Regions from separate parts of the Bacillus sp. SYZHCR11 genome, predicted to be linked through region 1. Evidence: predicted binding sites of a transcription regulator. Region 1 holds the regulator's gene; the other holds the start of a gene.
What was found. Region 1 encodes NrdR, which represses ribonucleotide reductase genes. Its sites were predicted from a motif close to AACACNATATATNGTGTT; they were not measured.

Region 1 (15,141 bases):
ATCTCATCCATTGCCGCCTTCAGCATGGATTGCGCTTTGTTCCACATCTCATCATCATCAAAATATTTTTCCGTATCTTCAGGATCGCGGTAAGACAGGCGGAATGTGTAATCACTCAGGCCGAAGTCTTTGTATACGTCTTGAATCAAACGGACGGTGCGGATGAATTCTTCTTTAATCTGATCAGGGCGGACGAAAATGTGCGCGTCATTTAATGTCATGCCGCGTACGCGCTGAAGACCTGAAAGCGCCCCGGACATTTCATAACGATGCATCGTTCCGAGCTCGGCGATGCGGATCGGAAGCTCGCGGTAGCTGTGAATGTCCTGTTTGTAAATCATCATATGATGAGGACAGTTCATCGGACGGAGCACAAGTGTTTCATTGTCCATTTCCATCGGCGGGAACATTGTATCCTGATAATGATCCCAGTGCCCTGATGTTTCGTACAGGTCTTTGCTTCCGAGGACAGGCGTATACACATGCTCATAACCGAGGCTCAGCTCTTTATCCACAATGTAGCGCTCGATCACGCGGCGGATGGTCGCGCCTTTCGGCAGCCAGAGCGGCAGACCTTGTCCGACTTTTTGAGAGTTGGCAAACAATTTTAATTCTTTGCCCAGTTTTCGGTGGTCACGCTCTTTCGCTTCTTCAAGCATGCGCAAATGCTCTTTCAAGTCATCCTTTTTAAAGAAAGCCGTGCCGTAAATCCGCTGAAGCATTTGGTTTTTGCTGTCGCCGCGCCAGTATGCGCCCGCAAGGCTCAGCAGCTTAAATTCTTTAATTTTGCCTGTAGACGGCACGTGCACGCCGCGGCACAGGTCAAAAAATTCGCCCTGCTCATAAATAGAGACCGTTTCGTCTTCTGGAATCGCATCCAGCAGTTCAAGCTTCAGATTATCGCCGATTTCCGCAAACATGGCTTTTGCTTCATCACGGCTCACTTCTTTTCGGATGATCGGCAGATTTTCACCGATGATGCGTTTCATTTCTTTTTCAATCTTCGGAAGGTCATCCGGCGTCAGCGCCTGCTCCATTTCAACGTCATAATAGAACCCGTTTTCAATGACGGGGCCGACTCCGAATTTCACATCTTTATAAATGCGTTTAATCGCCTGGGCCAATAAATGCGCCGTGCTGTGCCGCATGATGTTCAAACCTTCTTCTGTGCCTTCTGTAATGATTTCTACGGCACCGTCCTCTTGAATCGGCGTTCTTAAATCAATTTCCTGTCCGTTCAGTTTTCCGGCTAAAGACTTTTTCTTTAATCCCGGACTGATGGATGCCGCGATATCTTCTGTTGTAGTTCCTTTCGGAAATTCCTTTACCGCTCCGTCCGGAAATGTGATGTTGATCATATCTGACATCTTCGTCACTCCTTTTTTTATGCAAATCAAAAACCCCGCCCCCTATGAAAGGGACGAGGTTAAATAAACGGAATCGTGGTTCCACCCTTTTTTCCGCGCGGCCGATTGCTTCGGCACTGCGGCTCTAAGCTCTGTAACGGGAGTTCCCGTCAGCTATTACTGGCGCTTATTCCGGCGTTCACAGCTGAAGTTCAAAGGCGGTAAAGACAATGATCCATAGCTGGAAAGCTTTCAGCCTGGGCTCTCCTCTCTTATAAAGCCGGTATCAATGCTTCATGTCCTTATCAATACGTGTAGCAATCATTAATCTTTTATGTATTATAAAATGTCTGTGAGAAAAATGCAACTCGGTTTTCCGTCTGATTTCGCACAGACAGCCCTGCCGCTTACACAAGGCCGTCCGTGCGGCTATCCTTCCGTCTTCTCGGCTGCAAACGCGCCCAGCGGAAAAAGGCGCACCCTCTCCTGAAACACGTTTTGAATGGTTCTTGACATCATATGTTCCGGTTTGTCCGTATACAGTTCGACCGTCTCAGGCGCAATGGAGATCAGCGGCGCAAGGAGATGGGAATCTATATACATCGGGTGCTCCCGCACAAACCGTCTGTCTATGTATTTTTTCTGTTCCCGTTCTGACACATAGCGCAGCTCCCACAGCGTAAAAGCCCGGTCATGTACGATGCGGACTTTCTTCATCCGCGGCGGATTGGATGTCACATAATCTCTCAGAGACTGGATAAAGTTTTGATATTCCTGTTCCATCTGGTATTCATCTATCGCGGCCTCCGCATATTCTCTGAGCCTCTCATAATACCTGCCGAGCCGGAACGTCTGAAACGAACGCACGGAAAAAACACCCGCATCAAGTGAAATCGTCCGGAGCGCATCTGAAATAAACTGTGTGCGCGGCTCTTTCTTCGGCTCAAACGGATGATCCTCAAGCTCTCCTTCCATAATGCTGTGTGCAAGCTGAAGGATTTGCTGCTGTTCATCCTGATCGGTGAAGCAGTATGCGTCCTCAATAAGCGAAAGCATATGCTCGTCTTCTTTGCATTCCAAAAAAAACCTGACAAGTATCGGCTCAATAAAGCGCTGAACGCAAAAAGCCGTTTCAGACCTTGCGATTCCGACTTTTTTTATGCCTTCACGGACAATAAAATGTCTCCGGTCGTCCGATTGCTGAATGAGATGTAAAAAAGCGGCGGTATCGTGGTCATCTTCAAAGATCACTTCAAGCATATTTGTCCCCCCTTACGGCATCTGTTACAAGTATATGGGGGATGTTTTTAAAATAGACGTAAAGGTTAGCTTTCACCGCCGAACAAATGACGCACCTTCTTTTTAAATATAACGGGAAGCGATAAAAATACGATGTAAAGACAGATCACACAGAGTACGGTCAGCACATTGCCGGACATAAAGCTCGCGCCGAGCACATTCAGGACGATCGTCCCCGGAATGATGCCCGCTGCGGTCGCCAAAAAATACGTTACCGGCCTGACTTTCGATAGGCCCGCGGCATAGCTGATCACATCAAAGTTAACAGGCAGAATGCGCAGGATAAAAATATAAAAGAAGCCATTGGTTTTCATCTGCTTTTGAATGGCTTCCATTTTTCCATGACGGCTTTTCTCATTAAAGGCAAACAGCCCCGCCGCAAAAAAAGACGCGGCGGCAGCGCCCATTGAGCCCGCCAGCGTATACATGGTGCCGAAAAACGGGCCGAACGCCAATCCTCCGGCGACGGAAACGATTGATACGGGAAACAGCACAAAAGGCCTGACGATGGAAATTCCGATAAACACAAGCGGCGCAAAAACACCGAACGATAACACCCACAGCCGGATCTCCTTAGGCGACAGATTCAGATATTTGCGGTTTGCCCACAGCAAAAGACCCGCTCCCGCCGCAGCCGCAGCCCAAGTGACAGCCTTCTTATTCCTCATTCCCTCAAATCCTTCCCATTGGACGCCGGCATCATGAACGGCGGCGGTTTTCCCCGTCAAGACGGACGGGCGAAGCCAAATATAAAATCCGCTCCATCAGTCTTGCCGCTTTTACTTCTTCCTTTTCTCCCCGCTGTGAATACGTAAAATGATGCTTCAGCTCGTCTGGTGAAAAATTAGACGAGAAGAAAGTGGGAAGCTGCTGGCTCATTCTGTGCTGAAGCACGGTGCCGATGACTTCATCCCTGACCCAGCTTGTCATTGACTCCGCTCCGATGTCATCAAGCATCAGTACGGGCGTCGTTTTCACCATATTCAGTTTCGCCTCCAGCGACTGATCCTGAAGCGAGTTTTTCAGCTCTCTGACAAATTCGGGAACATATACGATCATTGATGAATACTCTTTTTCCGCCAGTTCGTTGGCAATGGCGGCTAAAATAAATGTCTTTCCGATTCCGAATTTTCCGTACAGATACAGCCCTTTGCCTTTTCCCGTTTCATTATAGCTCTTCAGAAAATCCGTCACATGCTGGAAAATGCCGAGTCTGCTCGGATCGGTAATGTCGATCTGCTGAAACGTCGCGCCGAGAAGTTCCTGCTGGATATACATGCTCTTCATCAGGGACTTTTGCCTTTTCTGGCGGTCGAGCTTTCTCTTTTCCGGACATTCGTAATATTCAATATCAATGGAACGCCCGTTGATCACAAGCTTCGGATGGTAGCCTTCAAGCAGGCTGTTCGTCCGGCTGTCTTTCGAACAGAAGGCGCACTGTTTGCTTTGCTGAACGAATTCGTACAGTTTATTTAACCCTCTGTCAATCATGCTTTGATTGATAACATCTTTCTGTTCCTTCAAAAAAGCCTGGACGTCTTCGTCGGCCATAACTTGCTGCTGCATTCGTTCCAGGCGTTTTTGAAAGTCAGGTCTTTTCGTCACGCCTTCTAAGGATCGGCTGATCGGTTCCATTCAATATCACCCCGCTTCTCTGTCTCAATAGGCAGAGTATTTTTTCAGTTTTTTCATTTCTTCCATCATTTTTTTCTTCTGTTCTTCAAGATCCTGTGCGGAAAGAGCCGTCTGTTCTTGTTTCTTCCCGGTTTCTTCTTCTTTCATCCAATCAGGGCGCTTTTCTTCCCGGACGGTTTTTTTGCCGCGCGCCGCGCCGTTTGTTTTGCCGTCCGCCCAATCAAGATATTGCCTGTGCTCTTCGATTGCGAGCTTCATTGCTTCCCGTACCGTTTTGACTTTCTTTCTGGCCCAGTGGGCGGCGATTTTTTGGATATAGTTTTTGGACAGCTTCATATCCGTTTTCAGCATGACATAATAAATCAGCACATTGGTGACGCCGGGCTCAAGCTTTTGTTCGAACATAATATCGGCGATAATCTGCAGGTCGGCTTTTGACGGCTCGGTCCCGTCCGCAATGTCCTGGAGAAGCTTTCTCGGTGATATGGTCTCAAGCTGTGCGATGAGTTCGCCGTTCAATGAATCGTCCTTTTCCGTCCGGTTTTCTCTCAAGGTGACAGGCTGTGTTTTATCAATCAGTTCGGGAAGCTTGCCGCTTCTTTCAATTTGGTACCAGTCGCTGGCCGCTTTCCTCAGCGCTTCGGCCGTTATCGTATCCTGTTCATTAATTGCGGTCATGACGACGTGCTGCATGGAGATAGGATCTATTCCGTATAAATATGAAAGCTTTTTAATGCTCTCCCGCACATCCTGTGTGATTGATTTGCGCGGTATCATCGTTTCTGATAACCCCGCCAAAAACAGCTCAAAATCAAACACTTCCTCCGTCACCGTATAGGAAGGCGCTTGTCCGACAGACGCCGTCTCATAGTCCTCGGGGAGCTTCATCGCCTCTTCCATATCAGGCGTCATTTTCCATTCACTCGGCTGAAAAGAGGCAAAAGCGTGATTAAACGGACGGGTAATTTCCCTTGCGCCCGCGCCGACGGAAGGGTGCGTGTAAAATTGTCTCAGCTGCTGGTATTTCGTTTTACCGACTCTGTTATAAAGAAAGACATTCAGCATGCCGTCTTCAAAAAAATCATTCGGCCTGAGCGGGGGCAGCAGCTCATAAATAAACATCCGCTCTTTTTGCTCGGACTCCCGGATATACACTTTCAGCAGTCCGATTCCTTCAAGCTTTCCCTGTTCATGATGAATCTTTTTTAAATTTGACTGCATCATGCCCATCAGCTGCCTGTGCGTGGATTCCGCTCCCCACAAGCGGTTCTGCTCAAGCTCCCCCCACAAGGTCATATAAAGGGAGAATGCAAAAGAACCGATCAGCGGCTGGTACAGATGTGTCAAAACCTGTCTGTCGACATCCTGAAGAAGCGAACGGCTTTTGACCGTATAAGGATCTACAGGCAATACGTCATTCCAATAGTCAGCCATGATTCTCAAACCTTCCGATATGTTTCTACTCTCATTTTACACCGTTTCTGCGATCTATCAAATGCCAATTTTGCTCATGAGAAAAGAGCCAGACACAATCTCTTAGCTCTCTCAGCGTTCTTTCTTTATTAAATCTTTCAATTCATCGATAAACACGTTTATATCCTTAAACTGCCGGTAGACGGAGGCAAAGCGGACATAAGACACCTCATCGATTTTCGCCAGGCGGTCCATTACCATTTCACCGACAAGTTCGCTTTTGACTTCAGATACGCCTTGGTTTCTCAGCTCTTTTTCAATGTCAAAGCACATGTCTTCCAATGTTTTCAAAGGAACGGGCCTTTTTTCACAAGCTTTAATTAACCCGCGCAGCATTTTTTCACGGCTGAATTCTTCCCGGACGCCTTCTTTTTTCACGACGATCAGAGGCATCTCTTCAAACTTCTCAAATGTAGTGAAGCGGTAATGGCAGGCTTCGCATTCCCGCCTTCTGCGGATTGATTTCCCTTCGTCCGCAGGCCGTGAATCAAGTACGCGGGAACCGTTATGCTGGCATGAAGGACATTTCAAATTGGATCAGCTCCCATCTGTTTCGTTGCTGTAATGCGGTTCGCAAGCTTCCGGTAAATGCCCGCCAACGTTTCTAGGATGAGCCTATTTGTTGGGAGAGCCGATAGACCGGCCTTATCTTTTCTATTTTACAAAAAAAATGCTTAAAGAAAAAGCAATGCTGTTTTTTTACATTAGAAAAGGAGCATCAGCTTCAAAGCGCGTAATGGCTTTTTCAGCTTAGCTCCCTTGTGTTTGCGTTTTGAAAATTACAGTACTTTCGCTTGTGCCTGTTTAATCTGTACAGGCCCCATTCCTCTCGGTATTTCAATGTTTTCTCTTGTATCTGCATGTAATGCGTCCGCAATGTAATCCGCAGCCACATTAGGATCCAGGTCTCCACAAGTATAAACATCAATGCTTGCATATCCGTGTTCAGGAAAACTGTGAATCGTTAAATGTGACTCAGAGATAATAACGACTCCGCTTACGCCTTGCGGTGCAAATTTGTGAAATGCGACCTCGCGCACTTCAGCTCCTGATTTCAAAGCAGCATTTACAAACGTTTTTTCAATAAAATCCATGTCATTGAGCTTATCAAAATCGCATCCCCACAGCTCGGAGATGACGTGACGCCCCATTGTTTCCATAATCATGGACCCCCCTTAACAAGAATTAAAAAAGTGAATTTCCGAGAACTGACCCGGCCATTTACCACGGGGGAAAGTTAGTCCGGAGAGGTCCTAACCCTTTAAGTAATTCCGAAGCAGTCACGAGCAAGAAGTTCACGAAAGATAGTATACTGTGTTTAAGTTTATTTTGCAAGGTGTGTTTTTTGCGAATATGCCGTTAAGGGTTTTTTTCTAACAAATGTCCATGAACTTTAGTCTACACAGCTGACGGGTGTTTCATTCGCGCGGCGACGTGACGGATAAGATCAACGACCCGGCAGGAATATCCCCATTCATTGTCATACCAGGCGAGCACCTTTACTTTTCGGTCTTCCATCACCATCGTTGTCAGTCCGTCGATGATCGCAGAGTGTGAATTCGTATTATAATCCGAAGAAACGAGCGGCTCATCCGAATAATCAAGAATTCCGTACATCGACGTTTTTGCGGCTCTTTGGAAAGCGGCGTTCACTTGCTCGGCCGACACATCTGTTTTCAGATCGCAGACAAGGTCCACTAATGACACATTCGGAACGGGAACACGCAAAGCGAGACCGTGAAGTTTTCCTTTCAAATGAGGCAGCACGAGCGACAGCGCTTTAGCGGCGCCTGTAGAAGTCGGAATGATGGATTCTCCGCACGCTCTCGCCCTCCGCAGATCTTTATGCGGATTGTCGATATTTTTTTGATCATTCGTGTAAGCGTGAACAGTCGTCATCAGGCCGCTTTCAATCCCGAATTCCTGATCAAGCACTTTGACGACCGGCGCAAGACAGTTTGTCGTGCAGGATGCATTTGAAATAATGACATGTTCATCGGGATTGAACTGCTCTTCATTTACTCCCATGACAATGGTAACGTCTTCATTTTTGCCCGGAGCCGTTAAAATGACTTTTTTCGCCCCTGCTTCAATATGGCTCATCGCTTTTTCTTTTGAATTAAATTTCCCCGTTGCCTCTACGACGATGTCTATTCCGCATTCTTTCCACGGAAGCTCTCTCGGGTCCCGGCGATTGAACAGCATAATATGTTTTCCGTTGACGATCAGGCTGTCGCCGGCGGTCTCAACTTCTTGATGGTATTTGCCGTGAATTGTGTCATACTTTATCAAATGAGCAAGCGTTTCCGGGGGATAGCTTGCATTAATGGCTGTTATTTGAATTTGATCATCTTCCATTGCTTTTCTGAACACCATTCTTCCGATTCTTCCAAACCCGTTGATTGCTACTTTTACCTTCATGCTCAGGTCACCCCTTTTTAATATGCCACTCTAATTTACCTTTATTTATATATAGTATAACACATTAAAAGAAATCCGCCAGTACAACTTGATAAAAATCCACCCTTATACCGATCAATATGTTGTTCAATCGGTTTTTTTGCATATAAAATGATCTTTCTTCCATAAAAAAAGCAGGATCAGCGTCTCAGGCTGCCTGCTTTTTTCTTATATTTGTCCCGGTTCTTTAAATTTGTCATTTAAAATGCTGTCCTCTAAAACGGAAGACACCTCGCCGTACCGTTTAGCAATATGCATCGCGCCCCAGTCACACAGCGCATTTAAAATTCTTTCCAGACTGTGCCCGTATTCACTCAGCTCGTATTCCACTTTCGGCGGCACCTGATTGTACACGATCCGGTTGATGACGCCGTCAGCTTCCAGCTCCCGCAATTGCTGTGTCAGCATCTTCTGGGTGATGTCCGGCATAAGCCGCTTCAATTCGCTTGTCCGTTTTTTCCCGCGCATAAGGTGGCAGAGGATCACACACTTCCATTTTCCGCCGATCACTTCAAGCGCCGCCTCTACGGATATATTGTATTTTTTCTTCAGCAACGGTAATTCCTCCTCATCTATAGGAACTAAAAAGTGCCTATGGCACTTAAAAGTACGTTCTTTTCAATGACACTTCTATCAATCATAATGACATTTGCCGGCTGAAAAGGAATGTACTCTTATACTTATATCGTTTACCCGGCATCATTTCAACCATACATTATCGTTTAAGGAGGAAAACAGATGTCTTCACATCGCCAAAGCTATTTACCAGCGCTGCTGGCATTAGCCGTCAGCGCTTTTGCGATCGGCACAACCGAATTTATCAGCGTCGGACTGCTGCCGCTTATATCTCAAGATCTGCATATACCTGTGACAACGGCGGGACTTACCGTTTCCATGTATGCTCTGGGCGTGACATTCGGCGCGCCGGTTTTAACGTCTCTCACATCCGGCATGTCGCGGAAAACGCTGCTGCTCTGGGTGATGTTGATTTTTATCGCCGGAAATACACTCGCAGCGAGCGCTTCCTCAATCGGCGTCTTACTGGCGGCACGGGTCATTTCGGCTTTTTCCCACGGCATTTTCATGTCAATCGGGGCAACGATCGCCGCCAATATCGTGCCGGAGCATAAAAGAGCAAGCGCGATTTCCATTATGTTCACGGGGCTGACGGTGGCTACGGTGACCGGCGTTCCGTTCGGCACCTATCTCGGCCAGCAATTCGGATGGAGAATCGCATTTGCCGTGATTGTGGCGGTAGGAATCATCGCATTCCTCACAAACGCGCTTCTCGTTCCGTCTCATTTGCGCAAAGGGACGAAAACCGCATTTTCCGAGCAGGTCAAACTCGTCACAAACGGCCGGTTATTGCTTTTATTTATTATTACAGCGTTAGGCTACGGCGGAACGTTTGTCGTGTTTACGTATTTATCTCCGCTTCTTCAGGAGGTAACCGGTTTTCAGAAAGAAACCGTCGCGGCCATCCTGCTCATTTACGGAATTGCGATTGCCATCGGAAACATGATTGGCGGCCGTTTATCAAACCGTAATCCGCTGAAAGCCTTGTTTTATATGTTCATTGTCCAGGCTGCTGTGCTGTTTGTCCTGACTTTTACCGCGCCGTTTAAAACAGCCGGGCTGATCACCATTATTTTCATGGGGCTGTTGGCGTTTATGAATGTGCCGGGGCTTCAGGTATATGTCGTGATGCTGAGTGAACGTTTTGCGCCAAGCGCCGTTGATACAGCTTCAGCCTTAAATATCGCGGCATTTAATGCCGGAATCGCGATCGGCTCGTTTGCCGGCGGAATCATTACAGACTCAATCGGAATCATTCATACCGCTTGGATCGGGGCGCTGATGGTGCTCAGCGCGGTCGTATTAACCGGATGGAGCAGGAAGCTGGAAAAGCGGGATCGCACTGCCCTTGAAAGGAGGTGAGTTTTTCTTCAGCGCATTTTGATTTTTTTCAACAGACAAATAATAGGAGGAATATATACATGACAACACATTTACAAGCAAAAGCAACATTGCATAACGGAGTAGAGATGCCTTGGTTCGGCATCGGAGTTTTCAAAGTAGAGGAAGGCGCGGAACTCGTCAACGCGGTGAAAACGGCATTGGTGCACGGCTATCGCAGCGTTGATACCGCCGCGATTTACGGAAATGAAGAAGGTGTCGGCGAAGGGATCCGCCAAGGGCTGCAAGAAGCGGGATTAAAACGTGAAGACATTTTTGTCACGTCAAAAGTATGGAATGCCGATTTAGGATATGAAGAAACGTTAAAAGCGTTTGACACAAGCTTAGAAAAACTCGGTTTAGATTATTTAGATTTATATTTGATCCATTGGCCTGTCGAAGGAAAGTACATCGATGCGTGGCGGGCGCTCGAAACCCTCTACCGGGATGGACGCATTAAGGCGATCGGGGTCAGCAATTTCCAAATTCACCACCTGAAACATCTCATGAAAGAAACGGAAATCAAGCCGATGATCAACCAGGTGGAGTACCACCCGCGCCTGACACAGAAAGAACTGCTTGCTTTCTGCACTGAACAAGGCATTCAGCTTGAAGCGTGGTCGCCATTGATGCAAGGGCAGCTGCTTGATCACCCCGTCTTACAGGAGATTGCTGAGAAATACGGCAAATCAGCCGCTCAAGTGATTTTGCGCTGGGATTTGCAAAACGGTGTCATCACCATTCCGAAATCAACTAAAAAACACCGTATTGAAGAAAATGCAAATGTCTTTGATTTCGAACTGTCAGCTGAAGATATGAAGCGGATTGATGATCTGAACGAAAATCTCCGTGTCGGTCCGGACCCTGACAATTTTGATTTTTAACCAGAAAAACACCGTTCGGCTTTCCGAACGGTGTTTGTTTATGCCCAGCCGCTCAATACTTCCTCAAGCTGGTGCTTTGTATATTCAAGACTGCCGCTGTTATCAATGACGGCGTCAGCTTTTTTTGCTTTGTCCGCTAAAGGCATTTGCGACGTTATCCGGCTCATCGCTTCTTCTTCTGTCAGGGAATTCCGCTCCATCAGCCGTTTGAGCTGAATGTCTGCCGGTACGGTGACGACGAGCACTTTGCCGACAAGATAATCAAGCCCGCTTTCATACAAAAGCGGTATATCCAAAACGACGAACTGCTCTTTTCTCGCAATGGCTTCATCCCGCTGTTTCAGCATTTCCGCACGCACTGCCGGATGAACGATCTGATTCAGCTTCAGACGCTTCTGTTCGTCAGTGAAAACGATAGAACCGAGTTTTTTTCTGTCAATATCGCCATTTTCCAGCAGGATGTCTTTTCCGAATGCTTCCACAATTTGTCCGTAAGCCGGCATTCCTTTTTCCACCGCCTGTTTCGCGATGGCATCCGCATCAATGACTGTTATTTTTTTGTCGATCAGCATACGCGCTACCGTGCTTTTGCCGCTTGCGATGCCTCCCGTTAAACCGATGACCAAGCTCAAAAAGCCCACTCCTTCTTACATTTTCCAAATCCCGATGATAATCAGCAGGACTCCCGGCAAAAATGTCATTTTATCTATCCAATTCCACCTTGAAAGCAAATGCCCCGCGTTTATGCCGAGTGAAACAAACAGCGAGCTCATCACCCCGACAGTCACGCTCATCATAACCGGAGAAAAGCCGAGAATGGCCGCTCCCAGCCCGGCGCCAAACGCGTCAATGGATAAGGCGATACCGAGCAGAAGCGCCTCGACTCCGTTAATGGTTCCGGATTGATCAATATCGGCGCTGGTCGGTTTTTTCAAAATATGAATGACGATGCCGAGCGATTTCACTTCAAGATTAAGCAGCGTTTTTTCATGCAATAAGTAATCCGGCTCTTTAGCCGGTTTAAAAAATTGCCAGATGACCCATGCCCCTATTCCGATTAAGATCAGCCCGCCCAGTTTCTCCGTGACGGATACGGGAAAAATCTTTGTCAGAAAATGGCCGATCAGCATGGATATAAACATCACAGAGGCTGAACAGCAGGCGATCACGGCAATCGCTTTGAACGGGATTTTCATTTTTCTCAAACCGTACGTAAACCCGACTGAAAAACTGTCCAAGCTGACAGCAAAAGCCAAAAGCAGCAAAGAAACAATCTCCATATCCGTTTCTCCCTTTCTCTTGATCGGCAATTGTGACATATGCCTATTGGGTGAATCACAATATATATATGGAGAAAGGTCATCAACTGTGTTAGAAAAAAGTCATTCTGCTGCCGCCTGCTTGAACAGCTTCAGTTTATGATTTTTTTTGGCAGCGGGCGCAAAAATGAGTGCCCCTTCCGCCGACCACGATTTTAGAAATCATCGTGCCGCACGTTTTGCACGGTTCATCCTTTTTGCCGTATACGTAATGTTTGAGCTGAAACATTCCGATCTCCCCTTGAGAATTGATATAAGACCGGACGGTGCTCCCGCCCGCGTCAATCGCTTCCTGAAGGGTGTCTTTAATTTCTGTATGAAGCGTTTTTATCTGCCCGTCCGACAGACTGTTCGCTTTTGTTTCAGGATGAATACGCGCCCGGAATAAAGCTTCATCGACATAAATATTGCCGAGGCCGACGACCGCTTTTTGGTCGAGCAGGGCGGTTTTTACCGCGCGGTTCGTTTTTGCAAGCCGCTCTTTTAAATAAGCGGCGGTAAATGCTTCATCATCGGGTTCGGGCCCGAGCTGTGAAAGCGGTAATGCATTCCGTTCCTCTCCCGGCGCAAACAAATGCATCGTGCCGAATTTCCGGACATCCCGGTAGCGGAGCTGTGTTCCGTCCGTCATGTGAAACACGACGTGCACATGTTTATCGTCAGGCTCATCGGCCTGATGAAGACCGTATTTCCCCTCCATACGCAGGTGGGACACCATGACATAATGATCCAAATGGAAAAGCAAAAACTTTCCCCTTCTTCCGATGGATCGGATCGTTTCTCCTGCAATCTGCCGCGCGAATTCCTCCGGCTCGGCGGGTTTTTTGATGATATTCGGCCATCTGATATCCGCCGATTCAATCGTTTTCCCCTTCACAAGACCGGTCAGAGTGCGCCGGACCGTTTCAACTTCTGGTAATTCCGGCACAATCATCACTTCCTTTTTTTCTGTTTATTTTGCATCGTACCAAGACGGCCCTGAAGCATAATCCGCCTTCAGCGGCACGTCTAATGCCAAAGCATGCTCCATTACTTCAGGAACCAGCTTCTCTAATATTTCAATTTCTTCCTTAGGCGCTTCAAAAATCAATTCATCGTGCACCTGAAGCAGCAGCCGCGCCTTCAGGTTTTTTTCTTTCAGCTCAGCTGCCATGTCAATCATGGCTTTTTTAATAATATCGGCGGCGCTTCCCTGAATCGGCGTATTCATGGCCGTCCGTTCCGCAAAGCTCCGCAGGTTGAAGTTGCGGCTGGTCAGCTCAGGGATATAGCGGCGGCGCTGCATAAGTGTCGTCACATATCCTTTTTGTTTCGCTTCCTGCACCGATTCTTCCATATACGCCTTGACGCCCGGGAAGCTCTCCAAATAGCGGTCAATAAAAGCGCCCGCTTCTTTCCGGGTGATGCCGAGGTTTTGCGACAGCCCGTAATCACTGATGCCGTAAACGATCCCGAAATTGACGGCCTTTGCCTGGCGGCGCATCGCTTGTGTCACTTCATCTTCACTGACATGAAACACGTCCATGGCGGTTTTTGTGTGAATGTCCATGTCATTCGTAAACGCTTCGATCAGATTTTCATCTTTTGAAATATGCGCAAGCACCCTTAATTCTATTTGTGAATAATCGGCGGCGAAAATAAGCCAGTCCGGTTCGGACGGTACGAAAGCCTGACGGATTTTCCGCCCTTCCTCCAGCCGGATCGGAATATTTTGCAGGTTCGGATCCGTTGAGCTGAGGCGTCCGGTTTGAGTCAATGCCTGATTGAATCGTGTATGCACCTTATGAGAATCCTTGCGCGTGACTTTCAGCAGCCCTTCAATATAAGTCGATTGGAGTTTGCCGATTTGTCTGTATTGCAGAATGTATGCGACGATATCATGTTTGTCTGCGAGCTTCTCAAGCACATCAGCTGAAGTGGAATAGCCTGTTTTTGTTTTCTTTACTGGCGGCAGACCGAGTTTTTCAAACAGAATGACGCCGAGCTGTTTTGGTGAATTGATGTTAAACGGCTCACCGGCGATGTCATGGATTTTTTCTTCATATTCTTTCAGTTTTGCCTTGAGCTCTTCTCCCATTCGCTTCAGTCTTTCCACATCCACTTTGACGCCCATTGATTCCATTTCTCCGAGAATTAGCGCAAGCGGGAGTTCAAGATCTTCATAAAGCTCAAGCTGATTATTTTCTTCCAAAGCGTCAAGCAGTTTGTCACGGAGGCTGTTAACGGCAGACGCTTTCCGCGCGAGATGATCGGCAAGCTCTTTTTCAGCGGGAACGGCGCGTTTTGCGCCTTTTCCGTATACTGCTTCATCTTTTGAAACGATATTCAGCCCGTATTCTTTCGCTACGCTCGCGACATCGTCGTACGAATTGCCCGGGTTTATAATGTAGGCAGCAAGAAGCGCGTCAAATTCCGTTCCCTTCAGCTCAATTCCCTGCCAGCGCAAAGCGACGACGGAACGTTTGCTGTCGAACACCCACTTTTTCATCGATTCATCTTCAGCCCAAGATTTAAAAGCTTCAGACTGAATGGCGATTTCTTTCGGAATATAATAAAGACCTGTTTCATTCACGATGGAAAAGCCGAGGATCGGTTCTTCGTGATAGTTATCACCGATTTGTTCGACGACCAAAGCGGACGGCGAAACAAGCATATCTTCGGTGATTTCTTCTGCCGTTTCGACATTGATGTCTTCAAAATTTTCTTCCGCCGTTTCCCCGCTTTCTTCACCGAGCCGCTCAAGAAGCGTATTAAAACCGAGGTCTTTAA
Region 2 (15,141 bases), on a different contig from region 1:
ATTGGATGAATCAATGACATGAATGATCAAGTCTGCTTCCTTCACTTCCTCAAGCGTTGAACGGAAAGCGGCAATCAGCGTCGTCGGCAGATCCTGAATGAAGCCGACCGTATCAGACAAAAGGACGCTGTAGCCGCTTGGGAGCGCCATCTTTCTCGTCATCGGATCAAGTGTTGCAAACAGCAGATCTTCTTCATAGCTGTCTGAGCTTGTTAATTGATTGAACCACGTTGATTTTCCTGCATTGGTATAACCGACGAGTGCAGCCTGAAGCACGCCGTTCTTTTTGCGTCTCTCCCGATAACGGCTTCTGTGGCGGATAACCGTTGACAGCTGCACGTTAATTTCGTGTATGCGGTTTCTAATGTGGCGCCGGTCTGTTTCAAGCTTTGTCTCACCGGGCCCTCTCGTCCCGATTCCGCCGCCTTGTCTTGAGAGATTGATTCCTTGTCCGCTCAGACGCGGCAGCGCGTATTGAAGCTGGGCCAATTCGATCTGAAGCTTTCCTTCTCTCGTCTTCGCCCTTTTTGCGAATATATCCAAAATAAGCTGCGTGCGGTCGATGATCTTCGCTTCAATTGCAGTGGCGAGTGATTTAAGCTGGCTCGGTGACAGTTCATCATTAAAAATAACCAGATCCGCTTCAAGCTCTTCACACAGCGCCTTCAGCTCGTCTACTTTCCCCTTGCCTATGTATGTAGCGGCATCCGCTCTGTTCCGTTTTTGCGTAATCCGGGTCAGCACCGTTCCGTCAGCCGTTTTTGTCAATGAAGCAAGCTCTTCCATGGAATGTTCAAAGTGCTCATCTGTCATGTGCGGAAGCTGGCAGCCGACCAAAATGACCGTTTCTTTTTTTCCTTCCTGTTCGTTCAAATGGATGTTCCTTTCTGTGTCGTATTGGGCAGTAGTACTATCATACCAAACCCGCAGGGCGTATACCACACATCCGGCGGGTTTTAAAGAGAGAAATAAAAAAGAGACCCCTCAAACCGGCTGAGAGGTCTATTCGTGAGCTGCCGCCTCATCTTTTATAAGTAAATCCTGGCTCTTGATCGTCATTAAATCGTTTTTTAAGTATTGGTCTCCCATTAAAAGCCTCATGGCCTGAGCGCGGATTGATTTTTCAATCACGTTTCTGACAAAGCGCCCGTTGCTGAATTTAATGGGGCTTGTCGTGCTTTTCACTGTCATTAAGTAATCTTTTAACTTCCACTCGGCTTCCTGGCTTAATTGATACTCCCGCTCTGCTATCATGCGCTTTGCGATGTCCATCAGCTGAGTGACAGAGTAATCCGGAAAATCGATGCTGATAGGGAAGCGCGATTGCAGACCGGGATTTAATGACAGGAAATGTGTCATTTCTCTCGAGTACCCTGCCAGGATCAGAATAAATTCATGCTGTTTGTCTTCCATATGTTTGACAAGCGTATCAATCGCCTCTTTACCGAAATCCTTTTCTCCGCCTCTTGCAAGTGAGTATGCTTCATCAATGAATAAAATGCCCCCAAGCGATTTTTTAATCAGATCTCTCGTTTTTTGCGCCGTGTGTCCGATGTATTCACCGACGAGATCGGCACGTTCCGCTTCGATCAGATGTCCTTTGGAAAGAACGTTCATCTCGAAGAAAAGCTTGCCGATCAGTCTCGCGACGGTGGTTTTCCCGGTGCCGGGGTTCCCTTTGAACATCATATGAAGAGCTTGTTTTCCGACTTTCAGCCCTTGTTCGGCCCGTTTTTGGTTGACGAATATCCACGCGTAAATTTCTTTAATGTTGCGTTTCATTTCTTCCATACCCACTAATGTGTTCATTTCTTTTTCAATTTCTTTCAGAATGCTGTGCTTGGCTTCATTTTTTTGCAGGGCGGCCTGATATTCCGCCTCAGCTTCTGCATTTGTCAGCACTTGCTTTTGGCCATTAAGAATGATGTTAATTTGTCCGTTATTTTTATAGGTTACAGCGCGCTCCAACATGCTCACCTCTCTGTTCTCTCTTTATCTTACTCATGATGAAGCGGTTCTGTGACATCCGCCTATCATCATGAGGCCCGTTTTCCTCTTTATCTGTCACTTTTTCCGTTCTCTTCGGGAATGATGTTGAATCCTGCGCTTTCCCGAGAAATATTTTTCATTTCTTATTGTATTCAGCAAAAACGGGAGGACAAACCATTTATTTTTATTTTCCGGGAAATGTTGGGTGTATTTCTCATTTTTTTCATGAATGACAGCCGTACAAGCACCTTTTGAATATCATCATATGCTGTAATGAGGTGATGGAGAATGGTTAAAATTTTTATAGACCCCGGTCATGGCGGAACTGATTCAGGTGCAACCGGAAACGGACTTCAGGAAAAAGCGGTCACGCTGGAGATCGCGCTGGCTTTGCGCACGATTCTGACGAATGAGTATGAAGGAGTTTCTGTCACGATGAGCAGGACAAGCGATAAGACGGTCAGCCTGACGGAAAGAACGGATGCCGCCAACAGCTGGGGCGCAGATTATTTTTTATCCATTCATATTAACTCAGGAGGCGGAACCGGATTCGAAAGCTATATTTACCCCGGTGTCGGAGCGCCGACCTCGACTTACCAATCAGCCGTCCACACGCAAGTAATTCAAGCATCGGGTTTTAATGACCGCGGAAAAAAAACAGCCAACTTCCATGTGCTGCGGGAGACAAGTATGCCGGCGATTTTGACGGAGAATGGTTTTGTTGATACGTCAGCTGATGCAAACAAACTGAAAACAGCCAGTTTTATTGAAAGCCTTGCAAGAGGACATGCTAAGGGCTTGGAGCAAGCTTTCGGTCTAAAAAAAAAGCTGACTTATATAAAGTGCAAATCGGCGCATTCAAAGTGAAAGCAAATGCTGATGCGCTTGCCGCCGATGCGGTGTCTAAAGGTTTTGACGCGATTGTGCTTCCAAAAGGCGGCTTATTCAAAGTGCAGATCGGCGCATTCTCTTCCAGAGATTATGCTGAAGCGTTGGCAGCGCGGGCCGAAAAAGCCGGATTTGATGCCTTCATTGTGCAAGACTAAATGGAAAAAACCCCTGCTCTCCCTTTTTGGGACGAACGGGGGTTTTTTGTTATTGAAGTATATCGGCGACAAACCGAGACCAAGCTTCAAGACGCTGATACACATTTTCCTCTTTCAGTTCGCTCAGTTTCATCCAGCGCCCGGCGATTTGATCTTTTTCTTTCACTTCGACTTGTGCTGCAGGCGCTAACTGGAGCGCAGAAAGGATGCCGATATGCACCTTCCCTACATCGTTTTCATCATCATTGATCAGGCCGAGTGTGACAATATTTTGTTTGTCCTCCTCGCGAATGTACAGTTCTTCCGCCAGCTCCCGGTCGGTGTTCTGTTTCAGCACTTCCGAAAATGAAGCCGCCCCTTCCATAGGGTTCATGTGTCCGCCGAAGCCGAGAGAAAGCTTATTATGGAGGCGCGATTCCCCTCCGCCCGCGAGCCGTTCATACACAAATACCTCATCATCGCGGCGGATGACGACATACGGAATCGGCTGTTTAAATCGCGGGTCCTCTTCCGCGTCGCCTCTTCTGATTTCAAAAAAATGCGCCTCAATTTGAGCCATAATTTTTATGATACGTTCATCCTCGCTGTTGACTCCCTGAAATGTCAGCATTTCGTTTTGAAAGACGTCACTCCGCGGTGCAGCCAAGATGATTTCATCCATTTTATTCATGCCCGTTCCTCCTGTCTTACCTCTCCACTCAAGCCAAAAGAGCAGATATTATATCTGCTCTTCATCTTGGCCAAAATAAAAATCTTCGTCCTTAATCGGTTCTACCGTCGCCTTTTTGTAGCCGTTCCCTTTCATGGAGAAGAAATCATGTGATTTTGTTTTGGTGTTTAATCCGTTTAATACAATCGGATTAATATCCTCTTCTTCAAAGTAAGGATCGAACCCTAAGTTCATCAAAGCTTTATTGGCGTTATAGCGGATGAATTTCTTTACGTCATGAGACAGCCCGACTTGGTCGTAGAGATCCTCTGTATATTCAAGCTCATTGTGATAAAGCTCTTCTAAAAGCTCAACCGCAAATTCGCGAAGTTCCGCTTTTTTCGCTTCTGTTTGTTTATTGAATATTTCCTGGGCCAGCAGTCCGACATATACACCGTGGATCGCTTCATCACGAAGAATCAGGTTGATGATCTCACCGCTTTGCATCAGTTTTCCCTGTCCGTAGAAATATAACGGATAATAGAAACCGCTGTAGAAAAGGAAGCTTTCCAGATAGACAGAAGCAACCATCGCTTTGAACAGTGAAATTTCATCATCTTTTTGAATGGCTTTGTAAAGCCCGACAATCATTTGCGCTTTTTTTTGCAGATATTTATTCTGCTTTACCCATTCAAATACTTCGTTGATCGTTTCAGTCGGAGCAAGCGTCATAAAAATATTTGAATATGATTTTGCGTGCACCGCGTTTTCCATCATCGCCATGAAATTAAGAACCGCTTTTCGCTGATGGCCTTCGACGTGCTCGGCCACAATCGGCATGCCTGTGTTCCCCTGCTCTGTATCAAGCAGTGTCAGGCCGGCGAGCACCTTCATGTACGTATCCTGCTCATTTTTACCCAAATACTTCCAAGTAAGAAGATCGCCGTTTAATGCGATCTCTTCCGGAAGCCAAAACTGCTTTACGTTTTGGTTGTAGAACATTTGGGTGAAATCATCTTCATGCTTTGACCAGTTTGCTGCGTCATAAATTTTTGTCACTGTTAACTCTCCTTTAATCAAACGACACAAGAAAGACAGCTGTCCTGCCCGGTATCTTTCGTTCTTGCATAGTAAATGGTTTTGATGCCTCTATGGTGGGCATACAGATCAATACGGTTCAGATCACGAGTTGTCATCGTATCTTTCAAAAACAGGGTAAAGCTGATTCCCTGATCGATATGCTGCTGGATTGTCGCGATCATATCCACCACTTTGAACATGTCCATATCATAAGCTTCTTTGTAGAAGAACCAGTTATTAGACGCTAACCCCGGCATCGGGTAATACGTTTTTGAATTTCCGTATGTTCTTTCTTCGATCCGTTCCATGATCGGCATAACGGACGCCGTGCTGGATTGGACGTAGGAAATGGAGCCTGTCGGCGCGATGCACAGTCTGTAACTGTGGTACATGCCGTTTTCGGCGACAAACGCCTTCAGCTCTTTCCAGTCTTCAATTGTCGGGATGTGCATGCCTTCAAAGAGCGCAGCGATTTTTTCGTATGCCGGTGAGAACTCTTTTTCGATGTATTTATTGAAATATTCTCCCGTTGCATAAGTGGAGCCTTCGTAATGCTCAAACGTTTCGCCTTTTTCTTTCGCAAGCTCAGCTGAACGCTGGATGGAATAAAAGTTCACCATCATAAAGAACGTATTCGCAAAATCTCTTGCTTCCGGGCTTTCATAAGCGATGCCGTTTTGGGCCAGGTAGCCGTGAAGGTTCATGGCGCCTAAACCGATCGACTTCATCGCTTTGTTCGCGCGTCTGACTGCCGGCGCGTTGCGGATATCCGTCGTCTCAGATACATGAGTCAGGGAATCCGTCGCGAGTTTCACCGTGCGCTCAATCGATTTATGTTTCATGACATTCAAAATATTTAATGAACCAAGGTTGCAGGAAATGTCCAGGCCGATTTCGTCTTCCTCGTCATAATCTGTGTAAGCCGAAACCTGTGACGCCTGAAGCACTTCAGAGCAAAGGTTCGAGAATTTCACTTTTGATACGTGGTTATTCGCATGCTCTTTGTTTACGTTGTCCTGGAACATAATGTACGGATAACCTGACTCAGAACGGAGAACGGCAAGCTTTTCAAGCAATTTGCGCGCATTCACTTTTTCTTTTTTGACACGCGGGTTGTCGACAAGCTCCTCATACATCGCCGTCATGTCCATCTCATCCATATGCTGGCCGTATTCTTTATAAATCGTGTGCGGATAGAATACATAAGCCGCTTTGTCCTCACGTGCAAGCTCAACGAACTTATCCGGAATGACGACACCGATAGAAAGCGTTTTGACGCGCACATCTTCATCCGCAGAAATCTTTTTCGTATCAAGAAAGTCATTGATATCGCGGTGGAAAATGTTTAAGTACGCCGCGCCAGAGCCTTGTCTTTGGCCCATTTGGTCAGCGTAACGGAACGCGTTATCAAGAAGCTTCATGACGCCTACAACACCTTTTGTGGCGTTTTCAACATCTTTAATCGCTTCACCTTTCGCGCGGAGCTTGGACAGGTTAAGAGAAACACCGCCGCCCAGTTTAGAAAGCTGCATGGAAATATCGATCGCCCGTGAAATATCGTTTAAGGAATCATTGACTTCGAGCAAGAAACAGCTCACCAGTTCTCCGCGGCGTTTTCTGCCGGCATTCAAAAATGTCGGTGTGCTCGGCTGATATTCCTGATTGATCATCAGATTCACATATTCTTTTGCTTTCTCAGTGTCGCCGTTTGCGAAGAACAGCGCAACAATTGAGATCCGGTCCTCATAACGCTCGAGGATTTTTTTCTTGTCATTCGTTTTCAAAGCATAGTCATTATAGAATTTAAACGCACTCATGAAGGAAGGAAAACGAAACTTCTTAGCGTAAGCTGTCTTAAACACTTCTTTAATGTCTTCAAAAGAATAAAGGCTTAAGAATTCCTCTTCGTAGTATTGGTTTTCAATCAAATAATCCAGCTTCTCTTTTAAATCGTGAAAGAAAACTGTGTTTTGATTGATATAGTCTACAAAATAGCTATGTACAGCCTCTTTATCTTTATCAAACTGGAATTTTCCATCTTGTTGGATCATGATTTCGTTATTTAACTGGATCCATTTTGGCACTTGATTTTGTGACAACTCTTTCTACCTCCTGAGTAAACAATTCAACGTCTTTAGATGTGCCGCTGAGTTCAAATTTGTGCAAGATCGGCACCTGATATTGTCTAGAGATGGTATCGGCGCTTTTTGCAAAGTTATCGCCCCATACTTTGTTGCCGCTCGCAGCGACTCCTAATAAGAGATGGGCGTATTTTTCGAGAAATGATTGTGTTGATGCCGGTACCTGACCGAAGTTTGTCGTGTAGGTGACCAAAACAAACGGAGTGTCCACGTGGTCCATTTCGTCCACCTTGCGGATCAGCTGAAAGTCTGTTTTATTCACAAAACGCTGAACATTCCCTGTCTTTGAATCAAATATGATTTGAACCATCCTTATCACGACCTATCAAAAATAATGAATCTCTTAACACTATATATAGTATACTAACCTCTCAGAAAAACACAACATATTGAGATCGATTTATAAAAAATTCATATTTTTGAAAGAGCGGACTTTGGCTCCGGCCCGATTAACGCCCAAAAAAGAGAGCAGAACGAGAATCATCTCTCATCCTACTCAAGGTGTCATGTGTAAGCCGATGTCTATCATAACATGAAAAAAAACTGCTTAGTAGTCTAGACTTTTATTCTTATTTTTTGTAAGAATCACATTTTTTTTCGCTTTCAACGGTTTCTTCAATCTCCACATCAGCACCGATTTCTTTCAGTACGGCTTTCAGAGCGCTTGTGATGGAAGCCTCCCTGATCAGTTCTTTGCCGTCAACGATGATGCTGGTTCCATATTCATAGCAGGAATCATCTTCACAAGTTTCTTCCCAATGGTTGATTATCACCTTGTGTTTCAATCGTCTCACCCTCTGCATGATCAATGTCAGTACTTAGTGTAGCTTGTGCGGCCCGCTTTGTAAATTCGAACGCTTGTGAAATTTATTCAAGCTCATCCAGCGCCGTTTCTTTTTTCAGTTCGATTTTATTCGTTTTTTCATCATAGCGGTATATTTTTAAGTAACCGTCCTCGACAATGCCGAAACGATTATGTTCCAGCTGCACCATGCCTTCTGTCTGCGATTCGGCATCCGCCAAGCCGCCGTCATCATCCGTCACCACCGTCTCGTGATTGCTGCAAGCTCCAAACAGCAAAAAAACAGCGATCCAAACGAGCGTAATCCTGATTCTTCTCAGTTCATTTTCACTTTCGAACACGATTTTCCGAACCCCCTTTTATCTTTCCGATATACGGCCTGCAATATACAGACGCGCATAGAAAAAGACCATTGTTCATGGTCTTTGTCAAAAAGTCTATTCAAGCTCAAGCTGGACGTTTTTTTGCGGGGCGAACGTGGAGATGGCATGTTTATAAATAAGCTGCTGCTTCCCCTCCGTTTCGAGCAAAACGGTAAAGTTGTCAAAGCCTTTTACCTGGCCGCGAAGCTGAAAGCCGTTGAGTAAAAACACCGTGACGAACGTATTGTCTTTTCGGATTTGATTCAAAAACTGATCTTGAATATTAATCGGTTTCATGTTTCGTCCTCCTTGGTTCTCAATACAATACTGTTTCGATTAAATTTCCAGTTTTCCTGCTATACACTCGAAAATTTCCTTTTTTTTCTGCTCAATATCAACAGGCGGCGTCATATCTGTCCATGAAACGGGCATTTTATTGCGAAACCAGGTCAGCTGGCGTTTCGCATATCGCCTTGAATTTTGTTTTAATTGCTCCACGGCCTGAGGAAGCGGCACTTTTCCATCAAGATATTCATACAGCTCTTTATAGCCGATCGCCTGAATCGATTGGCTGTCCCGGATATTCATATCATACAGCCGCTTTACTTCGTCAAGAAGGCCGGTTTCCAGCATCAGGTCAACGCGCTCGTTAATCCGGCCGTACAGTACTTCTCTGTCCATTGTAAGACCGATAAGAACCGCATTGTAAAGCAGCTCCCGTTTTTGGGTTTTAAGATGCTCTGACATTGTTTTTCCCGATACATGCAGGATTTCGAGCGCGCGGATGACTCTTCGCGTATTGTTTTGATGAATGGCTGCCGCCGCTTCCGGGTCGGCTGCCGCAAGCTTGGCATGAAGCGCTTCCGCCCCTTCTTCAGCCGCCAGTTTCTCCATTCGCTCCCGGAATACAGGGTCGCCGGAGTTTTCCGTGAACGTATAGTCATACAGCACGGACTGAATGTACAGACCCGTCCCCCCGACAATCATCGGCAGCTTTCCTCTACCGGCAATCTCGGTGATTTTTCCCCTCACCATTTTCTGATAATCCGCCGTTGAAAAAGTGTCGGACGGCTCCAAAATATCAATCAGGTGATGCGGCACACCTTCTGTCTCTTCTTCGGTGACTTTGGCCGTTCCGATGTCCATCCCTTTATATACCTGCATGGAATCTCCGCTGATGATTTCCGCATTCAGCATTTTCGCGAGTCCGATGCTTAGTTTTGTTTTTCCGACTGCCGTCGGTCCGACGAGTATGACGACAGGCTGTTTTTTATTTTTCAATATGTATCACTCTCTTTTATAAATCTCCCCCTAATTATAGCATTCATTTCTTCAGGCACCTATTCATTTTGCCCTTTTTCCTGAGCGCTAAACGTCCGCTACCACCCGATCGGCTCGTTTCCGACAACCTCTCTCGTTTTTCCTTTGAGCGTATGGCGGTGCGTTTTCCGTCCTTCCTCCCGCGGATCGTAAACGACGCCGCCATGCTGGATCCGAATCGGCTCATTGTAGGCGGCAAAGGTGGTCTCTGAAAGCTCATGGTAATGTGTTCCGTCATCCCTCGGGATGGCAGGGCCGGAAATGCCGTAATACCTATGAAAATGGCCGTTTTCAAACGAGGTGATGCCCGTATAGAAATGTGTATGCTCATCTGTATTGCTGCCGTTCTCCGGCTGCGAAAAGCCTTCGATCATATGGTAGTGCCCCTGCACTACATCCGTAACAGCCCGGTATGCGTGTGTGTGCGGAGGTTTTTTTGACCAATCGGACTGATACAGGCCCACAAAAGCTCACTCCTTTATTTTTTTGATAAATGCCCAATCAAAAATTGGTGGGCTGAATACTCTGTTATCATCTCAAATTTATTCTTGGAGGTACCTAAATTATGAATGAAGAATACACATATGCAGCAGATAGTGATATGAGACCGTTTGGACGGCCCGGATTTGGGTTTGGACGGCCGGGCTTCGGGTTCGGGCGTCCCGGATTCGGCTTCGGCTTCGGGCGGCCGGGTTTTGGATTTGGCCGGCCTTGGTTTGGTTATGGATTCGGACGGCCGTTTGGTTTTTACGGCGGACCGTTCTTCGGAGGGCTTGTCGGGGGGCTTGTCGGAAGCGCTTTGTTCAATCCGTATTTGTACGGAGGTTACGGCTACCCTTACTATCCGTATTACTACTAAGACAATCAAAAAGGGCTCCTTTCAGGGGCCTTTTTATATAGGCCTAATGTCTTGACTTGGCGGGCAAAGTTCGGATATTATTTTATTTTACTGCCTTAAACAAAAGGCATAAGGATTATGATGAGAGGGGGATTTGATATGATTCTGGGTTATATCTTCCTCACAATTGCTATTTTATCAGAGTCAATCGGCGCGGCCATGCTGAAGGTCTCCCGCGGATTTACGCGGTTTTTGCCGAGCGCGCTTGTAGTGGCAGGCTATTCATTGGCCTTTTATATGCTTTCACTTACACTGAATCTCATTCCGCTCAGCTTATCCTATGCAACATGGAGCGGAGCGGGAACGGTGCTCGCATCCATTATCGGAGCGAAATGGTTTCATGAAAAACTGGACAAGCAGGCCGTCATCGGACTTGTATTCTTATTGGCCGGTGTCATTCTGATGAATTGGTAGAAAGGAGAAGCATGATATGAAAGGATTACTCTGCCTGGCATTAGCCATTGTATCAGAAGTGTTCGGAAGCACGATGCTGAAGCTGTCGGACGGTTTTACGCACTTATGGCCCGCTCTCGGCGTCATTGCCGGAATCGGAGCCTCTTTTATGTTTTTGAGCTTCTCTTTGAAAAGCCTTGATTTATCCGCCGCATACGCGACATGGTCAGGTGTCGGCACGGCTTTAACGGCAATTGTCGGCTTTTTTGTTTTTAAGGAAGCCATGACAGCTAAAATGATGATCGGGCTTATTTTTGTCATCACGGGGGTCATCCTGCTGAACCGTTCCAAGTCTCAAAAAGCTAAAAAAAATCAAACGGCCCGGAGCTGACCGTTTGAACTCGTCAAGCGCGGGCAACTTTTACTTCAACCTCAAGCTCCATCTCCACGTTTCCTTGGACCGCTCGTGAAATCATACATGAGGACTCCGCTTTTTGCGCTAACTTCCTGGCGAGCGTAAAGTCCGTTTCGGCTGCATCCGGCTTTAATAATATAAACGGGCGGTGAATGATTTTCTGGTACGTGAACACACCGTTCGTGACGTCTACAATTCCTTCAGATTCCATATGTAGATCTTCTTTATCCAGGCCGCTTCTTTCCAACATCGCCGCAAGCGTTATAATATAACAGGTCGCGGCCGCTCCAAGCAGCATTTCATCAGGATTTGTGCCTTCTCCGGGTCCGTCCATTTCCTTAGGAATGGACACAGCAGTTTCCAGCCGGCCGCTTTTAATATCGCCGACGTCATTGCGATTTCCGGGCCAATTTGCTTTTAAATAAAAGTGATGTTTTGCCAAGGGACAAACCTCCTTTTTTTTCAGTTTACTCATCTTTCACAGGTTTGTCTTTTTTTAAGCTCACGAATACTCTTGATTGATCACTCTTTTTATCGTACGGACAAACCGGTAAAATTCCTCCGTTTTTGTGAATTCCCTTTCGCGGTAATCAAAATTATCAAAAAACGCTTCCCGCTGTTCTCTGCTGATCTCAAGCTGTATACTCAGCCCGGTTTGCGCCTGGTTATTGATATTTTCGGTGTCAACCCCGGCCAGACCGGTTTTTGAGGTTGCCAATTCTGCAGGAAATCCGTTTCGTTTGAGAGCTCTCACCAATTTTTTCGCCCGCTTCCGGTCGCTTCCTCCGACAAGAGTATTTTTCTCGTCGCCTTTATAACCGTGAACTGCGATAACATAATGGTGCTGCTTAATGCTTTCGACTGCTGAAGGCTCATCGAACTTGGTGCTCGTAATATGAAGAGTCTGGTTATCATGCGCTTTTAATCCCTCAAACAGGTAGGTTGAATAATCATCCCTGAAAGAGCGGACGATCTCGCTCACCCCACCCTCAATTCTCCCTCCGTGCGGGGACATGATCAATACGGGGCTCCCCTTTCTCTTATTGTACGATATATGATAATCATCGGGGTCTTCATGTTCAGCCAGATCTTTAAAATCTGTGTATGTATCAGAAGAATTCGAGGGATCAGGGTCTGACGCATAATGAGCACATCTTATTAGTAAGACCATTGCTACGATAATGATGACATTAAGTAAAATTCTTTTCATCAGCTCTCCTTCTTTGCTCCTTTCTGAAAAATGAAATATTCATTATATGGATTTTTGTCAATAGGTCTTATCTTAACATTCTATTAACATTATCATCAGTGAAAAACTTCCCGGTTTCGAAAAATCAATGGATTGTCACGGTTCAAGCGCTCAAATGCCGGGCATCAGTGAAAAAAGGTTGAGAGAGGGCAAAAAAAAAGGGAGGAACGCCCGAATTTTCAGGGGCGGGAGATTCACGGCCGGAAACGGACGGCATCAAGAATACGCTTTTAGAAATGAATATCCGCCTCCCGAAGCAAATGCGCAGGACAGAATGGAGCCCGTCAAAAAAGTTCTCATCTGCCTTTTTGTACAGCAAAATGCCATTACAGCCCGCTCATCCCCTTTTTTTATCATAATGGTCCGTTTTGAAACGGAGCCGTCTTTTTTCATATATATAATATCAATCGGAAGCTGTTTTTCCAAGGAATGTCTCAATATGATGTTCATGTATATACTACCTTCCGCCGGCTTCATTACAAAACGAACAAACGTTCTGTTTCAACTCGATTTCTTCTCCTGAAAAAGCCGCAAGTAACCAGCGCTCCTGAAGGACAAACAAACTGACCGAACTTACGGCCTGTTCATATGGTATAGAGAGAATCGCCAGAATGGGAGGAAAAGTATATATGTTTGGTTACTCAATGGTACAAATGGTGCGGTCAAATGCTCATAAGCTGGACTGGCCGCTCAGAGAAAACGTATTACAGTTATATAAACCTTTCAAATGGACACCTTGCTTTTTACACAATTTTTTCGAAAAAAAGGTGAAAAACAGAAAGAAAATGTCAGTCATCATTGAATTTGAAGAGGGCTGCCATGAATCCGGTTTTCACAGCACAGGACAGGTCTTATCAAAAGAAAAACGCTGCACTATAAAAAAGCAGTTTCAAACAATCAATTGCTGCAGCGCCGAAGTCACGCCGTCCGCCCTTCACATGCTTCTTTCGCAATGCCGGGATATCCGTAAAATCTATTTAAACCGTGAAGTAAAAGCTCTCCTTGATACAGCAGCTGAATCGTCTCATGCAAAAGAAGTGACCCGTAACGGCACCGTATTAACAGGAAAAGGCGTAACCGTCGCCGTTATTGATACCGGAATCTATCAGCATCCCGATTTAGAAGGCAGGATTATCGGATTTGCGGACTTTGTCAACCAAAAGACAGAACCGTATGATGACAACGGGCACGGCACCCATTGCGCCGGTGATATCGCAAGCAGCGGCGCTTCATCTTCGGGTAAATATCAGGGGCCGGCGCCGGAAGCCGATCTGATCGGAGTCAAGGTTTTAAACAAATCAGGATCAGGAACCTTGGCTGATATCATTGAAGGTGTGGAATGGTGCATACAATATAATAAAGAACACACAAAGAATCCGATCAGAATCATCAGCATGTCACTGGGCGGAGATGCGCTCAGATATGATAAAGAAACGGACGACCCGCTCGTCAAGGCCGTTGAAGAGGCATGGAATGAAGGAATCGTCGTCTGCGTCGCCGCGGGCAACTCCGGTCCGGAAGCTCAAACGATTTCAAGCCCCGGTGTCAGCGAGAAGGTCATCACGGTAGGCGCCTATGATGACAATGATACGGCCAGCAATGAGGACGATACGGTCGCTTCTTTCTCAAGCCGCGGCCCGACGGTGTACGGAAAAGAGAAGCCTGACATTCTTGCGCCCGGGGTCGATATCGTATCTCTACGTTCTCCGCGTTCATATCTTGACAAATTACAGAAATCAAACCGTGTAGGCTCCTTGTATTTCAGTCTGTCGGGCACGTCCATGGCCACTCCGATCTGTGCGGGCATCGCTGCCTTAATCCTTCAGCAAAACCCGCAGCTTTCGCCTGACGAAGTGAAAACATTGATCAAACAAAGTCCGGATCAATGGACAAATGAAGATCCGAACATTTACGGAGCGGGCGCAGTGAACGCTGAAAACGCTGTGCCGAAAGAGTAACCTTTTTATCATGAGAACGGGGTCGTCTGCACGGCAGATGACTCCGTTTTTCAGGTGAATAGATGAAACATTTATAATGAAGGAACTCGGAACAGTTCAGAACCGGCTGTCAGAAAAAAAGATCAATGCAAGGCAGTGTATTTCTAAAAAAATAGGGAATAAGTATGGTGTAGATAAAAGGAGGAATCACAATGGCACTTACAAACACCGAATTGTCTGAATGGCTGCAAAAACAGATCGGACAAACGCTTGATATCAGAAAAGGAGAGCTGACAGACAGCCGAAACGAGATTTCTGATATGGATCAGATCATGCTTCACCTTGATGACGTTCTCGTCCGCCGGACAAACCATCCCGATGACTATGTAGCGGATGAAGAACTCGTTTTAAAAGGGCACGGCACAACCTATACGGAGGAAGGAAATGTCCCGCTTCCCCAAGATGCGTATGAAATTCCTCTGCTCGGCGACATTACCATCCAACAGGAGCAAGACGGATTAAAGGTACATACAGATCGGGCCGTGTATACAATCGGGACCCGGAAAGAGCAATAAAAAGAAAAAACGCCGCTGATTCAGGGCGTTTTTTTATTGTTTTTTTCTTCAGAATATCCGTGGAACATCGTGAATGCGCAAAGCATAATGCCTAAAATAATGATAATCGGGAGCCAGATCACGGCAAACTTATAATCCGGTTCGGCAAAAGCGCCTATGACCGCCCCAAAGCAATACAGAACCAAGGCAAGCGCGCGCAATACAGCATCTCTCGTAAACTGCTTCCGCTTGTCCGCTTTGTAAAACCTTGCGGTGAGATCTTCAAAAAAATTAGCGAGCGTTCCC

Region 2: the regulator NrdR is predicted to act here: its motif matches at 7,251-7,268, upstream of nrdI (class Ib ribonucleoside-diphosphate reductase assembly flavoprotein NrdI).

The regions. Positions count from the first base shown of each region.
Region 1 covers NZ_JBXUND010000003.1:160,532-175,672, reverse strand. Annotated here, with positions in the region: gene thrS (threonine--tRNA ligase) at 1-1,367, opposite strand, end outside; gene ytxC (putative sporulation protein YtxC) at 1,776-2,606, opposite strand; gene AC2CGA_RS12670 (TVP38/TMEM64 family protein) at 2,672-3,313, opposite strand; gene dnaI (primosomal protein DnaI) at 3,345-4,280, opposite strand; gene dnaB (replicative helicase loading/DNA remodeling protein DnaB) at 4,305-5,714, opposite strand; gene nrdR (transcriptional regulator NrdR) at 5,826-6,284, opposite strand; gene speD (adenosylmethionine decarboxylase) at 6,533-6,913, opposite strand; gene AC2CGA_RS12645 (glyceraldehyde-3-phosphate dehydrogenase) at 7,152-8,174, opposite strand; gene AC2CGA_RS12640 (winged helix-turn-helix transcriptional regulator) at 8,382-8,768, opposite strand; gene AC2CGA_RS12635 (MFS transporter) at 8,952-10,151, shown strand; gene AC2CGA_RS12630 (aldo/keto reductase) at 10,211-11,053, shown strand; gene coaE (dephospho-CoA kinase) at 11,092-11,685, opposite strand; gene ytaF (sporulation membrane protein YtaF) at 11,701-12,333, opposite strand; gene mutM (DNA-formamidopyrimidine glycosylase) at 12,470-13,300, opposite strand; gene polA (DNA polymerase I) at 13,325-15,141, opposite strand, start outside.
Region 2 covers NZ_JBXUND010000001.1:495,924-511,064, forward strand. Annotated here, with positions in the region: gene hflX (GTPase HflX) at 1-873, opposite strand, end outside; gene spoVK (stage V sporulation protein K) at 1,003-1,971, opposite strand; partial or broken gene AC2CGA_RS02305 (N-acetylmuramoyl-L-alanine amidase) at 2,278-3,035, shown strand; gene AC2CGA_RS02310 (hypothetical protein) at 3,085-3,705, opposite strand; gene nrdF (class 1b ribonucleoside-diphosphate reductase subunit beta) at 3,754-4,743, opposite strand; gene nrdE (class 1b ribonucleoside-diphosphate reductase subunit alpha) at 4,761-6,863, opposite strand; gene nrdI (class Ib ribonucleoside-diphosphate reductase assembly flavoprotein NrdI) at 6,823-7,215, opposite strand; gene AC2CGA_RS02330 (hypothetical protein) at 7,475-7,690, opposite strand; gene AC2CGA_RS02335 (YmzC family protein) at 7,773-8,048, opposite strand; gene hfq (RNA chaperone Hfq) at 8,145-8,366, opposite strand; gene miaA (tRNA (adenosine(37)-N6)-dimethylallyltransferase MiaA) at 8,406-9,350, opposite strand; gene AC2CGA_RS02350 (YmaF family protein) at 9,449-9,853, opposite strand; gene AC2CGA_RS02355 (hypothetical protein) at 9,955-10,248, shown strand; gene erbA (SMR family multidrug efflux transporter EbrA) at 10,387-10,701, shown strand; gene erbB (SMR family multidrug efflux transporter EbrB) at 10,718-11,071, shown strand; gene AC2CGA_RS02370 (OsmC family protein) at 11,085-11,537, opposite strand; gene AC2CGA_RS02375 (poly-gamma-glutamate hydrolase family protein) at 11,598-12,305, opposite strand; gene AC2CGA_RS02380 (hypothetical protein) at 12,561-12,794, opposite strand; gene aprX (serine protease AprX) at 12,974-14,302, shown strand; gene ymzB (protein YmzB) at 14,494-14,856, shown strand; gene AC2CGA_RS02395 (YoaK family protein) at 14,877-15,141, opposite strand, start outside.